Linked DNA regions of Catalinimonas alkaloidigena. Each later gene encodes a partner of the first gene's protein in a complex. Links are inferred from orthologs where the notes say so. Each region holds a gene or a part of one and is shown in the gene's direction. Other genes may lie near its edges.

Evidence for each region. Proteins that work in one complex are often made in the same cells at the same time.
Region 2: the proteins of carB (region 1) and carA are in contact, whole or in part, in a solved structure (PDB 1KEE), measured with the Escherichia coli proteins. The link is inferred for Catalinimonas alkaloidigena from one-to-one orthologs.

The regions. Positions count from the first base shown.
Region 1 is NZ_JAQFIL010000001.1:6,739,519-6,744,982, reverse strand. The notes cover bases 884-4,283. They hold carB (carbamoyl-phosphate synthase large subunit), read left to right. Parts: upstream 884-1,269; coding sequence 1,270-4,083; downstream 4,084-4,283. Other genes in these bases: OKW21_RS27235 (DUF4834 family protein), read left to right, coding at 4,274-4,283; OKW21_RS27245 (DUF5916 domain-containing protein), read right to left, coding at 884-981. Outside these bases: more of OKW21_RS27245, read right to left, coding at 1-883; more of OKW21_RS27235, read left to right, coding at 4,284-4,567; OKW21_RS27230 (DMT family transporter), read right to left, coding at 5,144-5,464. UniProt on the Escherichia coli protein: Large subunit of the glutamine-dependent carbamoyl phosphate synthetase (CPSase).
Region 2 is NZ_JAQFIL010000001.1:963,452-966,314, forward strand. It holds carA (glutamine-hydrolyzing carbamoyl-phosphate synthase small subunit), read left to right. Parts: upstream 1-813; coding sequence 814-1,914; downstream 1,915-2,863. Other genes in the region: OKW21_RS04085 (DNA-directed RNA polymerase subunit alpha), read left to right, coding at 1-10; rplQ (50S ribosomal protein L17), read left to right, coding at 55-714; eno (phosphopyruvate hydratase), read left to right, coding at 1,971-2,863. UniProt on the Escherichia coli protein: Small subunit of the glutamine-dependent carbamoyl phosphate synthetase (CPSase).

The DNA.
Region 1 (5,464 bases):
GGCGAAGAGATCAGCATTTTCCAGAAAGAACTGCCGCTTTTCCGGGAAGAAGATCTCAAAACGATCCAGATTGGTTACCTGCTCATCCACTTCTACCTGAGAAAAATCAGGGTTAATGGTCAGGTCAAGGTTAAGGGAAGAAGTCACAGCAATCTTGGCATCACCCCCCACATTCAGATTTTTTTCTGTCGGCGTACCCTCCTGGTGCTTACGATGGATACCCCCGGCTATATAGGGGATAAGTGAAATGTTAGCGCCCGGTTTCTTTAAGGGTTCATCCCACAACAGCTTTCCCGAATGGGCAAGAGAGTAAAGTCGAAAATTACGCGGAATATGACTCCAGACCGCGCGTTCGTTAGTATGGCTATCCAGGCGGTAAAAATTCATGAGCCACTCGGTACTTCTTTCTTTGAAGCGCAGGGTTTTGAACGGTATGGCTACCTCCGCAGTCCAATATTCATCAAAAATCTGGGCAGCTGAGTACCACTTATTATCCCAGGATAGGTCAAAGTCTTCCTGTAAAGAGCCTCCATTAGCAATCAGTCCTTCTCTTTGGACCCCATAAGGGTTGAGCCCGAACGAAAAAGCATTGGTCTGACCCTGAAAAGTATCAAAGTTAAAGGTGATCATATCATTACCTGCCCCCCTGAAGTCACGTCGCAAGGAAGGTGTCACATAGTAATGATCACCCGCTTCAGAAGTACTATAGCACTTAGCAAAGATGTAAATAAACTGATCATCGTAGGTCATGCGAACCTCTGACTGTGCGATTGCCAGCGAAGTATCCATTGGAAAATTTTGCCAGAAGTCTTTAGCAACATCTGCTTTCTGCCATACATCCTCATTCATTACACCATCCAACTGGATAGCTTCATTTGTTTTTTTGATTTTTAGCTGAGGAAGTTCAATATTTTTCTGCCCAAAAGCAGAAAAACAGCAAGAAAAAATAAAAAATATGGCAGCAGGGTAAAATTTATTCATCCAAGCGAAGTGTTGGTGTAAAACGTAAAATTAAATTTGGTGAGAAGGCGAAAATTATGGCGAACATACAAAGGAAAAATGGATAAAGCCACTTTGATATTTCATTAATTAAGGTTTAAAGCACGTTTTATAAGCCCTTTCATTTATTTACCGACTTTTATCTACTAAATTCGCAGCCAACTTTGGCTTAAGCTCTGAGGTACAATCTTTCACCTTATGCATATTTGAGTGAAAATTGTGATTACTGTTAATTTGAATTTATAAACACAACTTACAAAATACCTATCCATGCCAAGAGATCATAGTATCAAATCAGTACTTATCATCGGAAGTGGACCTATCATTATCGGTCAGGCCTGCGAGTTTGATTATTCTGGCTCACAAGCAGCTCGTTCATTGAGAGAAGAAGGAATTGAAGTTACGCTAATTAACTCTAATCCTGCAACCATCATGACGGATCCTGTGACAGCTGATAATATATACCTGAGGCCACTGGAGAAAAAATACATCATTGAGATCCTCGAGAAGCATAAGATAGATGCGGTACTCCCAACTATGGGGGGACAAACTGCTCTCAATCTGGCTATTGACTGCGAAAAAGCAGGGATCTGGAAAAAGTATAACACTCGCCTGATCGGTGTGGATATCAATGCGATAGAGACTACTGAGGACAGAGAAAAATTTCGCCTCAAAATGCAGGAGCTGGATGTCAATGTATGTGAAGGTAACACAGCGACTTCATTTTTACAGGGCAAAGAGATCGCGCAGCGCATTGGTTTTCCTCTGGTTATTCGCCCTTCTTATACATTGGGAGGTTACGGAGGAGGCTTCGTAGAAAAAGCAGAGGATTTTGAAAAGGCCCTAACGCAGGGGCTACATGCTTCTCCTATTCACGAAGTACTGATAGAGCAAAGCATATTAGGTTGGAAAGAATATGAGGTGGAGCTGATACGTGATAACATTGGTAACATCATTATTGTATGTTCTATTGAGAACTTTGACCCGATGGGCGTACATACCGGAGATTCTATCACCGTGGCTCCAGCCATGACACTTCCCGACACCGTGTATCAGGAAATGCGCGATCTGGCTAAAAAAATGATTAATGGTATAGGCCAGTTTGCCGGGGGCTGTAACGTACAGTTTGCCGTTAACCCTGAAGATGACTCCATCGTAGGGATTGAAATTAACCCTCGTGTTTCTCGCTCCTCTGCATTGGCCTCGAAAGCTACCGGTTATCCTATAGCAAAGATAGCGGCCAAGCTGGCAATCGGTTATAACCTGGATGAACTGAAAAATCAGATTACCGGAAACACCTCAGCCTTCTTTGAACCGGCCATTGACTACACCATTGTAAAAATCCCACGCTGGAACTTCGAGAAATTCGTTGGGGCAGATCATCGCCTTGGTTTGCAGATGAAAGCCGTAGGTGAAGTGATGGGCATTGGGCGAACCTTTCAGGAAGCCCTTCAGAAGGCCTGTCAGTCACTGGAAATCAAACGCAATGGTCTGGGAGCGGATGGAAAAGAAGAAACTAATCAGAAAGTTATCCTGGAAAAACTGGAGCATCCTACCGGAGACCGCCTGTTTAGAATTTACGATGCGTTTAAGCTAGGTATTTCTTTTTCTACAATTCAGAAGCTTACCAAAATTGACAAATGGTTCTTGGTACAGATAGAGGAGTTGATAGAACTGGAGAAAGAAATAGAGCAGTATAAGCTGGATACTTTGCCCAAAGCCCTCATGATGACTGCCAAGCAGAAAGGGTATGCTGATCGCCAAATCGCTCACCTGCTGCGCTGCCTGGAGAGTGAAGTGCATGAGAAGCGTAAAGAGATGGGCATCAAGCGCGTTTATAAATTGGTAGATACCTGCGCGGCAGAGTTTGAAGCTAACACGCCTTACTACTACTCAACTTTCCAGGAAGAAAACGAGTCCATATCTTCTGATCGCAAGAAAATTGTGGTACTTGGTTCCGGACCAAATCGCATAGGACAAGGAATAGAATTTGACTATAGTTGTGTGCATGGTGTGTTAGCTGCCAAAGAATGTGGCTACGAAACGATCATGATCAATTGTAATCCTGAAACTGTCTCAACTGACTTTGATGTCGCGGATAAGCTGTATTTTGAGCCGGTTTTCTGGGAGCACATCTATGACATTATTCAACATGAAAAGCCTGAGGGGGTGATCGTACAGCTTGGAGGGCAAACTGCACTCAAATTAGCAGAAAAACTGGAGCGCTATGGTATCAAAATCTTAGGAACTAGCTTTGAAGCGCTGGACCTGGCCGAAGATAGAGGACGTTTTTCAAAACTGCTCAAAGAAAATGATATTCCTTATCCCCGCTTTGGTACCATCACTGATGCTGAATCTGCTCTTGAGCTATCCAAAGATATTGGCTTCCCTCTTCTGGTTCGTCCTTCTTACGTATTGGGTGGACAGAGCATGAAGATTGTAATCAATGAAAAAGAACTGGAAGAGCATGTGGTAGAAATTCTCAAAGACATGCCCGGTAATCAGATTCTTTTGGATCACTTTCTGGAAGGCGCTATTGAGGCTGAAGCCGATGCCATCTGTGACGGAGAAGAAGCATACATCATTGGTATCATGCAGCACATTGAGCCGGCCGGTATCCACTCTGGAGATTCATATGCTGTATTACCACCGTATAATTTGGGTGACTTGATTGTGCGGCAGATAGAAGTATATACCAAGAAGCTGGCCTTGGCTTTGGGAACTGTAGGGCTGATCAATATTCAGTTTGTAATCAAAGATGATCAAGTGTATGTAATAGAAGCTAACCCGCGTGCCTCACGTACGGTTCCTTTTATTTGTAAAGCATACCAGGAGCCTTATGTTAATTATGCTACCAAGCTTATGCTGGGAGAGAATAAGGTAAAAGACTTCACTTTCAATCCTGTGAAAAAGGGCTATGCTATTAAAGAGCCGGTTTTCTCTTTCAATAAATTTCCAAATGTAAACAAGGAACTGGGACCTGAAATGAAGTCTACCGGAGAAGCCATCTACTTTATTGATGACTTGATGGATGACTACTTCCTGAAGATTTACAGTGAGAGAAATCTATACTTGAGCAGATAAGGCAGTAGATAGCAAAATTTATACATCAATTGAAGACGCGGAAAGCTATACTGGAAAAATGGTTTAGCATATTTCGCGTCTTTATCAGTCTACAATATTAGAAAGTCTTTTATCAGACGATCCTGCGAAACTAATACTACAGTAAGTAAGTTTAAAATGTAGTATATTGTGAGGTAAAACGCTCGTAGTTATGTTATTGAAAATCTTAGTATTCTTTTTCTTTCTATACTTAATCTTTAGGGTTGTAAATTTTTTCTTTAAAGTGATGCGTACTGTGTCTGGTGCGAAGCAGCAGGCAAAAAATTTTAATCGTCAGCATCAGAATGGTTATAATGCAAGTTATGGACCTAAATCACGCAAGTATAAGCAACCCTCTGATGGCAATGTAAACATTGACTACATTCCTGAAGAGGATAAGAAAAATGGTAAAGGTCCCCGCAACTTCAAAGGTGGTGAATATGTGGATTACGAGGAAATCAAATAGCAATAGAAAAAACGCTTACCGCACCTAAAAAGCTGAAACATAAATCCCTACTCAGTTTATTTATGAGGAAAAGGATGATGTGCCTACCTAATATAAAGGCTATAAGGAAGCATTGGACGAAGAGTAAATCTGTAGAACATATTACAGGCAGTAGCGAACTACCAGCACCCATAGCCTCTGCAATATTTAAATATCTTTATTAAAGCTTAAGAAATTTTTCTTACCAAGTGGGTGCCAGCCAGGCTGGGCTGCATCTGGGAAAAAAGAATAATTCCTCAGCAGGTACTGCTATTTATGGCAAGGCTGTTTTAAGAAATCGTAAGTCACAGAAATCAATGTAAATGCAGATTTGAGCGTTTGAAAATCCGCTTAGTTCCTACCATAAAAAAACACAGAAGCTGCTGAATTTGGTGTTCAACAAATCGTATGGTTTTTACCAATTCCTGAAAAGTGTCTGTGGCTTATCTCCAGAAGCTTGGATGAATACAGGCTGGAATCAAAATATTAAGCTTGTTAAAATACCCCCTTCTCTCTGACTGACCTTCTCCGTAAAGCAAACATCCGCTAAGACTAATTCTACTGTTTTGCTTTAGCCAGCCTTTCAGCTATGACTGACTTTTTTAGCTTATTTTGCTTATACCATAGATTCAGAATTACTCCCAGCACAGCTACAGCCATTCCTCCATATGCATATATGTTATAAGTTTCATCAAAAAAGATATATCCAAAGGCGAGGGCATAGATTATTCCCAGGTAACGGATGATACTCACCTTTGAAAGCTCTTCTAATTGGATAGATTTTGTCATAAAAAACTGCGCAAACTGTGTGAACAGTCCAATAGCGATGAGGATAGCCCAATCCCAGGCCTGAGGGGACTCCCAGTGGAAAAGGGAGTA
Region 2 (2,863 bases), 5.8 Mb from region 1 along the record:
AGAAGATTAATCTCGTAGCAGAAGCAGTTAGCTGAAGTAAATAGCAAGGAAGTAATGAGACACGCAAAAAAATTTAACCATTTAGGACGTACCGCACCCCATCGTAAAGCGATGTTGGCAAATATGGCTTCGTCTTTGATTCTTCATAAACGGATCACCACTACTGTGGCTAAAGCGAAGGCGTTAAGGAAATATGTAGAGCCTTTGATAACCAGGTCTAAGGCAGATACCACCCATTCCAGAAGGGTTGTATTCTCATATTTACAAGATAAAACTTCAGCCCAAGTACTTTTTAATGAAGTAGCTGAAAGAGTAGCTGAAAGGCCCGGTGGATATACTCGTATCATAAAGCTAGGTAACCGTCTTGGAGACAATGCGGATATGTGTTTGATTGAGTTGGTTGACTTCAATGAGACATACATGCAGGAGGATACTACTAAGAAGAAAAGCACTAGGAGAAGTCGTAGATCTGGTAAGAAAAGTTCTTCTAAAAGTGAAGCTAAGTCGTCAACTGCAGAAGCAACAGAGGTAGAAGATAAGAAAGAGTCTCAACCTACTACTGCTGGAGATACAGTAACTGATGAAGCTGAAACCACTGAAGTAGAAGAAAAAAAAGAAGCTTCAACAACAGATGAAAAAGTTGAAGGTAAAGCAGATGATCAATCTAAAGAAGCAGACGATTCCAGTGATTCTGAAGATAAAGAGAACAAATAGCATCATATTATCCTTTATAGAGGGGTTAAGCTGTTTTAGTCAACAGCTTAATCCCTTTTTTTTTATTAGTTTATTATTAAAATTGCTCAAAACTACCCTATGAAGCCCGACAAAAAAGCAACAGCTGTCTTACTCCTTGAAGATGGCACATATTTTCATGGTAATGCAATAGGAAAAATTGGGACTAAAGGTGGAGAAATTTGTTTTAACACTGGTATGTCCGGTTACCAAGAAATTTACACCGATCCTTCATATTATGGTCAGATAATCGTCAATACAACCTCTCATATTGGTAATTATGGAGTCTTGGATTCTGAACAGGAGTCTAATACGCCGAAAATTAGCGCTTTGGTTGTAAATGATTTTTCTAATGTTTATAGCCGTGAAAAAGCTGATCATGATCTTCAGCATTTTTTAGAAAATGCTGGAATTGTCGGTATTACGAATATAGATACAAGAAAGCTTGTCAGACATATCAGGTCTAAGGGAGCTATGAATGCAGTAATTTCCTCAGAACTTACTGATCTCAAAGAGTTGAAGAAAATATTAGATGAGGTTCCTTCAATGGCTGGGCTGGAACTTTCCTCCCAAGTATGTACTAAGGACGAGTATTATTATGGACATGAGAGTGCTCCAAAAAAAGTGGCAGTAATTGATTTGGGGATTAAGACAAGCATCTTGAAAAACCTTACCGAGCGTGGTTGTTATTGCAAAATTTTCCCCGCCAAAACAAGCTATGAAAAGATTAAAGCATGGGGGGCTGATGGGTATTTCGTGTCCAACGGACCAGGGGATCCCGGAGCTATGGAATACGCTGTAGACACCGTAAAGAAGATTTTAGAAGAAGATCGCCCCTTGTTTGGCATTTGTCTAGGTCACCAGATCTTAGCAAGAGCAAATAATATTTCTACCTACAAAATGCATCACGGTCATCGTGGATTAAATCATCCGGTAAAAAATTTAGAGACTGGTAAAAGTGAAATTACTTCTCAGAACCATGGTTTCTCAGTAAACTTGGAAGAGGCTGAGAAGATGAAAAATCTCAAGGTGACACACATCAATTTAAATGATAATACTGTGGCAGGCATTAAAATGCTGGACAAAAAAGCATTTTCAGTACAATACCACCCTGAATCGTCACCTGGTCCTCATGATTCACGTTATCTTTTTGATCAATTCGTGAAGCTGATGAATACTTAATCCATAACATTCTTTAAATTTGCCCCTAATCTAAAAGCGCACTTAATTTTTATCTTATGAGTATTATTAAGAAAATTCACGCCCGTCAAATCCTTGATTCCAGAGGTAATCCAACAGTTGAAGTTGATGTCATTACAGAAAATAATGTTTTGGGAAGAGCCGCTGTGCCTTCAGGAGCTTCTACCGGTCAACATGAGGCAGTAGAGCTGAGGGATAATGACAAAAGTCTTTTCATGGGAAAAGGAGTAACTAAAGCGGTTGATAATGTAAATAGTGCAATTGCCCAGAAATTATTAGGAGTATCTATATTTGAGCAAACGCTCATAGACCATACCATGCTCGATATTGATGGTACTGCCAACAAGTCTAAGCTTGGTGCAAACGCGATACTTGGAGTCTCATTGGCAGTTGCTAAAGCTGCTGCACTTGAGCTGGGCCAACCATTATATAAGTATATCGGAGGTGTAAATGCTAACACGCTTCCTGTACCTATGATGAATATTCTGAATGGAGGAAGCCATGCGGATAATGCGATAGATTTTCAGGAGTTCATGATCATGCCCGTAAAGGCTGAAAGCTTTTCTGAGGCCCTTCGTATGGGTACTGAGGTTTTTCATCACCTGAAAAATGTACTGAAAAGTAAAAATCTTTCTACAAATGTAGGAGATGAAGGTGGTTTTGCTCCTAATATTACTTCAAATAAAGAAGCAATTGAAGTCGTACTTCAGGCTATTGAAAAAGCTGGCTACAAGCCAGGTGAAGAAATTTTTATTGCTCTTGATGCTGCCTCTACTGAGTTTTATGACAGCGAAAAGGGCGTTTATAAGTTTGAGTCTTCAGGAGAAGAGCTGAATTCCTCCGATATGGCGAATTACTGGAAGGAATGGGTAGATCAATACCCTATTATTTCAATTGAAGACGGAATGAGTGAAGATGATTGGGCTGGTTG